2 regions of the Shewanella sp. BC20 genome follow, and region 2 is predicted to be linked to the other one. Evidence: riboswitches for the same ligand, from Rfam matches in the RefSeq annotation. Region 2 holds a riboswitch; the other holds the start of a gene.
What was found. A riboswitch is a leader RNA that binds a small molecule or an ion and turns the genes downstream of it on or off. The one in region 2 is predicted to bind cobalamin.
Positions count from the first base shown of each region.

Region 1: linked by a shared signal. The riboswitch ahead of CBX96_RS07605 (TonB-dependent receptor) and the one ahead of CBX96_RS09260 (ABC transporter ATP-binding protein) in region 2 are both predicted to bind cobalamin.

Region 1 is NZ_NHRI01000005.1:114,721-118,141, reverse strand. It holds gene CBX96_RS07605 (TonB-dependent receptor) at 1-1,780, opposite strand, end outside; cobalamin riboswitch at 1,889-2,123, opposite strand; gene CBX96_RS07600 (hypothetical protein) at 2,249-2,917, opposite strand; gene CBX96_RS07595 (hypothetical protein) at 3,163-3,421, opposite strand, start outside.
Region 2 is NZ_NHRI01000007.1:53,865-57,285, reverse strand. It holds gene metH (methionine synthase) at 1-164, opposite strand, end outside; gene CBX96_RS09265 (histidine phosphatase family protein) at 375-1,097, shown strand; cobalamin riboswitch at 1,278-1,437, shown strand; gene CBX96_RS09260 (ABC transporter ATP-binding protein) at 1,570-2,535, shown strand; gene CBX96_RS09255 (iron ABC transporter permease) at 2,532-3,421, shown strand, end outside.

The DNA of each region.
Region 1 (3,421 bases), on a different contig from region 2:
TAGATAATTTATCGCCTTCGTTGCCGTTATCGCCTTCGATAAAACGATCGCCCGTGTAAATCGCCTCGGCAAACACTTGGAAATGCTCGGCAAAATCCATACTGACATAACCGCGTCCCGTATGCTCCGCAACCCAAGACAATTGCTTGCCATCATTCACCCCGTCGGTAAATTCGGCATCAATATAGTTATATTCCAAGCCTAAGGTGAGGGCATGAGTAACCTGCCAATCCCAATCGGCACTCGCGCCATAGCGGCGTGATGCATCGGCATTGACGTTGGCACCTTGGAAGCTGCCGCCAACAGGTTTTTCAGCACTTGGGTCGAAGACAATTTCATCTTCTAAATCGAGGCGATATAGGCTAACGCGTAGGCTTTGGCTGGCCACAGTCCAATCCCAACCCGCCTCATAGGAGCGGCCTGTCTGTGGCTTTAAGCCATAGACATCTTTCGGGGTATAAGCTTGCTCATCGACCTTAGCAAAGCGGAAGTTTTCATCGCCACGTAGATAGAATCTGTGCTCGGCGCTCGGACGGTAATTTAAACCGAACTCGAATGCGGTCGCATCTTCATCTAAATCGATGCCGTTTGGATACACATTGCCATCGACCAGATCGTCGGTCACCCGCGCATAACGGCCACCCACTACATAGCTTAAGGTGTGGCTTAATGGCACTGTGGCTTGCAGGTAAGCACTTTGCATTTCCTGCACGTTGCTGCGCGCCATAGAGTCAAACTCGGCCTTACCGCGGCTGATGTCTAAACCAGTGACTAGGTTTAGCTCACCTTGACGGGTGCTGTAATTAGCAAGTGCTTTAGGGCTAAACATCAGCAGCGAGCGAGTATTTTGGCTACCCGCCCCCCAGTTTAATGAGGTCACTAAGGTATCGCTGTAATCCAGATCCGCCGCTAAGGCCCAGTTTTGGTTAAGCTGATGCTGATAACCACTGCGTGCCGCCGTGGTCATCTCATGAACATATTCGCTGCTATTAGAAGACTGGCGTGGATTTTCTTTGAACTGTTCTACCGTCAACGAGCCTGGATTTTCGCGGTCATCATCGTAATAGCTGGTTTCAACAAAGAAAGAATCTGTGGCGGTTTTATATTGAATACGCCCAAGGATAGAACCCGTTTCATTGGCATTGTGCTTGCGATAGTTATCGCCTTGGTTGTAGCTACCAGTCAGGAAATAGTGCCAATTTTTATTGATGGCGCCCGACACATCGCCGCGACCTTCGTAGGTATTAAAGCTGCCGCCGGATAATTGCACGCTGCCGCCCGTATTCTCAGGCGACTTAGTCACAATGTTGATCACCCCGCCGACCGCTTGGTCGCCATAAAGCACGCCCGCACTGCCCGATAAAATTTCGACACGCTCAATTAAATTGAGTGGAATTGCATTCAGGCTAGGCGCAGCGATATCGATGTTATTTAAGCGACGACCATCGAGCAAAATCAAAGTGTTGTTAACGGCGGTGCTGGCGCTAAAGCCGCGCATCGCGAAGCTAGTACCAATGTTATTGTCGGACAGCTGAATACCACTTTGACCACGTAACACTTCGGTCAAGCTGGTTGCGCCACTCTGCTCAATCGCTGCGGCATCAATCACATTCACATTGGCGGCAATATTTAAGGGGGTCTTGTCTGAACGGCCAATCACGACGATATGCTCATCGACTTTGGCCACGCTGGCATCATCGGCCGCCACGGCGGGGGCGATAACAGAAAAGCTGCAAAGGCTGCCGATCAGCAGCGCGATTTTAGTTGGATGTGTTCCCATTTTACCTTTAACTCCTGCAAGGAAAACGGGGCATTGGCGCCACGATACCGTTGATTCAGTAACAAATACTGACAGTCACTATCGCATTTTGAGATCTGCCCACCGAAATCTCAAAAACACCTTTAGGGCCGGTCTCCGGACTTAGGCTATGTTAATCCAAGCAATAGAAGGACTAACGCGAAACTGACCTTTGCACACTCGATTCTCTGGCTCACCTTGAGCTACCTAGCGAATGCGGTCGTTTCTCACCTTTTACCGTTGCGGGGGCAGTGCCAGAATTTCACTGGCTTCCCGATTATCTCGCGACGAATGCATCGCAAGCACCACAGAAGGTTGACTAAAAATAGGTTCAGAGGGCGAAAAACCAGTTAACGCCCAATAAGGCTCGTGGCATATCAAGCCTGAGCGCGCGCATTATAGACGTCTATACGGATGAAAGTCCATGCTCATCCGTCTCTCGACTGACAACTACTTTAATGAATAGGGCGCTAAGCCTGAAATAAAGTCAGCACTGTTAGCCGCCTGTAAGGGAGGTTTATCGGCAGAAAACACGTCGCCACGCATCGATTTATGCAGTAAATACAAGTCCTTGTTACCACTTACTACGGTATAGTAACCAATTTCGCCCTGGGGATGAGAGGTAAAAGCACTGGGATTAAACTGAGTCGCGCTATGGACATTCGGCATTGTGGTACAACCGAGAATGGCATGGAAACCTTCGTGACCGTCTACTTGGGTATCCCCTAGCTTTTGATACACCACGTCACCGTCACAGGCGGCTTGGTAAGTTTCAGCCATCGCATCTAAAAACTGCTCGGGGCTCACACTTTCGGCCATGTCCTTAAAGCCTTGCACACAAAACAGTGCACTCCATTGATTGAGCGCCTCCTGCTCAGGCACAAATTCCGCCATAAACATGCCCGCACGTTCCTCATGGTAGGCTTGACGCCAACCCTTTGGCAGATTAAATCCTAATTGCTGACTAAAGACAGGCAACACATGGGTATGCGACGCGCCACTTTCGCTGCGAGGCATATCCAATTTCGCCTCGACGGATTCAGAGCCGATTAGGCTGCACAGCATTAATACGCTCGCGCCCTGACATAACCTCATCTGCATATGGGGTATACATTTCATTATTATCATCCTTGTATCGCATTGTTATGGGTTAATACGACATATGAAATTGCATAGAAAACATCCAGCATTCTAGCGAAGATGTAAATAAGATAACAGTTAAAAAGCTAAACAAGATGACACTGTTACAGTCACAACAACTGTAAAATAGCAAATAGCAGCCAAAGATAGGGGGGTGATGGATTAAAAAAGCTGGTGAATGAACTTTCGCCAGCTGAGAAATGCCCTACATGCCCAACAATGAGTTAGTCAAATGACCAATTGATTTTACGCTGCGGCCTTGCCTGGCTCAAAATTGCCTGCCGTTGCTCTGGGGTCTCACATTGGGCAGCAGGGGTAAATTCCAGCGGCTTAACCACCAAGGAATCGGCAGGTTGTACCGGCGGTTTATCAAACATTCCGAGATTCATCGACCAAGAGACCCATTCTCCCTTTTCACTGATCCCCACAAAACCATCATTTGCCGGCGCTAGCCAAGTGAGGCGTGGAATGCGTTCAATCAGT
Region 2 (3,421 bases):
TCGGTATGCCAATCCTTGAAACGCTCGCCACGGTAATCGGCTTCTTCCAGCTTGTAGCCTTGGATCATAGTGCCCATAGCGCCGTCTAAAATCAGAATGCGCTTTGACAACTGGTTGCGAATGTCTGCCAGTGTTTGGCTGGCTCGATGGAGAGATATCGCCATAAAATGATTACCTTTACTACAGCTAAGTTGAGTCCAAAGTACGCAATCGGGTGACAAATTGCATTTTATTATTGAATGTCGTTCGTTATGTTTTGGACATTTATACGTATAGACGTCCATAATACGCGACATCGGATTGTCAGGGCAAGGCTAAAGTTGGTATAGCATAGGCGAGATAACCCAGATAAAAACGATAAAAGGAAAGATCAGATGAAGCAGCTCAGGTTATTACTGTTACGCCATGGAGAATGCGAGGGCGGGGCGATTTTACGTGGCCGAGTCGATGTGCCACTGAGCGACAAGGGCTGGCGGCAGATGTCGGCGGCGGTGGAGGCGCAGGCGACTGTGTGCCACGGCATTTATAGCTCGACCTCAAGGCGCTGCGCCGAGTTTGCCAAGGCCTTTGCGGCTGAACTGCATTCGAGTGCGTCCGTGGGCAGAAGTTTAGATGCGCCCGCGCCTTTGCCGCTGAAGGTCAACCTGCTGGAGGAGTTACAGGAAATAGCCTTCGGCGATTGGGATGGTTGCCTGCTCGATGACTTATATCAACGCGACGGCGAGCGGATGGCGGCCTATTGGCAGAATCCTTGGGAGGTGACGCCGCCCAATGGTGAAGCCATGGCAAACTTCGAAGCCCGTATCGATGGTGCGATAGAACAAATCCTCGATAAAGAGTTTACCCTGCTGGCAATGGATGATGAACAGGCCCACGGCGAGTTTAATGCCAATGCACCTGCGGCCAATATCTGGGTGGTGACCCACGGCGGAGTTATTCGCCACTTGATGTCAAGGGCGCTGGGGGCAGTGAAAACCTTAGGTTTTTACAGTCAGCTCGCCTTACCCGTAGCGGCGGTGGTGACGATTAATGTCCTCGAGGATGAGCAAGGTAAAAGATACTGGCGTTTAGACTGGCCCTCGGGTCACTGTGAGTAGCTTGAAAGCATCTGCCATCGGTATGATGAAAATTTTCTGATTTAAACAGCATTGCCTAATGAGCAAGATATAGGATAATGCTTTTCCCTGACGTTTGAGCCAGATAACGAACCCAGTACGTTAAGCTCGAAGGTCGCAGAAATAGGTGTTAGGAATTTTGTGCGATTGAGTGCTATTGCTTAAAGGCAACAGTATTTAAGCGCGCCGGATAACCCAAACATAATAGGGAATCGGGGAGCTGCCCGTCAGTAGCCCGAACTGTACCCGCAACTGTGAGTAGTCGAAGCGTTTTGCTTCTTACCTACGAGTCAGGATACCTGCCTATTTCTGTTTTCGCTGCGTGCAGCCTTAGTTCTCGAGCGGGTAACTCGAGGGAGCAGAAGATGACATTTATGAGTTTCGCCCTGTTGGCCCAAGCGGCTGCTGGCACAAATAACACCAATCAATATCCATGTGGGAGCAATCGTTAGTGATGCCTTCCACATCGAGCCTTGCGCCCTTAGCGCCCGCTGCGACTTCCGCTAATATGGCCCTTCAAGTGAGCCAATTGAGCTGGGCGATTGAGGGAAAAACCATTCTCTCGGAGATAAGCTTTGCCCTGCCGCAGGGGGAAATGCTCGGGCTGATTGGCCCCAATGGCGCGGGAAAATCCAGTTTGCTGCGCTGTTTATACCGCTTTATTCGCCCAGCTAAAGGGCATATCAGCCTGTTTTCGCAGGATATTAGCGAGCTGTCGCCCAAGGCGTTTGCCTGTAAAGTGGCGGTGGTGCAGCAGGATACGCCGCAATATTTCGATATGACCACAGAGCAATTGGTTGCCATGGGACTCACGCCTCATAAGGGCATGTTTGATAGCCATTCCAGCGAAGACAGTGACAAGATTGCCAAAGCGCTGGAAAAGGTCGGTCTGAGCCATAAAGTGCATCAGCAATACGATCGATTATCGGGCGGTGAGAAGCAGCGCGCCCTGATCGCCCGTGCCATAGTGCAGCAGCCGCAGTTATTGATTTTAGATGAGCCGACAAACCACCTCGATATCCGCTATCAAATTCAAATCTTAGAGCTAGTGCGAAGCCTTGGGATCAGTGTCATCGCCTCGATTCATGACCTGAATTTAGCCAGCGCCCTGTGCGACCACTTATTGCTACTGGATAAAGGGCTGGTGAGTGCCATGGGCACGCCGGCTCAGGTGTTAACCGAAGAACGTATCGCCGAAGTGTTTGGGGTATGCGCCCAAGTGACGCCCCATCCACAGCATGGTAACCCCTTGATTAATTACTTTTATGGTTATCAAAAGCCTAAGAGCGATACTGCGGACGCGGCGAGTGACTCCCATGCAGTTTCGGCTCAAGCGTTACCTCCTATGGCCTGCGCCTGTCATAACCCCGGGGCGCCAAGCGCTGCCTTGCACAAGCATAGCGTTGAACCCACGCCATGATAGACACACTCAAATTGGTGACCATGAATTTTTTTAGCCACATTTTTACGCCGCTCACCCGCCAGCAATGGCTGATTTTAGGCTTGGCGGGCTTTGCCCTGCTCACCCCCATCGCTGCCGCGAGTTTTGGCGCGGCAAACATTAGCTTTTTAGATGTGCTGCATGTGTTTATCAATAAACTCAGTCAGCTGTTTATGGCTGATGAGGCCGTGAGCACCAGCAGCATGACAGAGCGGATTGTGATGGAGCTGCGACTGCCACGGATTTTACTCGCCTTTGTGGCAGGGGCTGGGCTGTCCTTGGCGGGGAGCGTGCTGCAAACCGTGACCCGCAACCCCCTTGCCGATCCTTATCTGTTCGGCATTAGCTCTGGCGCTTCGTTTGGTGCCGTGGTCATGCTGACGCTATTCACAGGTTCTGGCCTGTTTGGCAATGCGGGCGCGATAGCCAGTTCGGGGATTTTTAGCGGTTCGGGCAGCTTTGCGGGGCTGCTCTGGTTGAGCTTACCCTTCGGCGCCTTTATTGGTGCCAGTCTGTCGGTGTTAATCGTGCTGGCGTTAGCTGGGTTAGGCCTTAAGAGCCAGGTAGAGCGCATGTTGCTCTCTGGCGTGGCAACCTCTTTTATGTTTGGCGCGTTAACCAGTTTACTGCTGTACTTTGCCAGCCCACAGGCCACCGCATCGGTATTGTTTTGGAGCCTTGGCAGTTTTGCCAAGGCCAGTTGGTCGCTGCTGGTGCTGCCGTCCTTAGTGGTGCTGGTGAGCTTTTTGATTATTCTCGGTTGGAAGCGCCAAATCATGGCGTTGCAGGCGGGGGATGAAACAGCCCACACCTTAGGGGTGAATGTGCCTAAGCTGCGCCTCAATATGCTGCTGCTCTGCTCGCT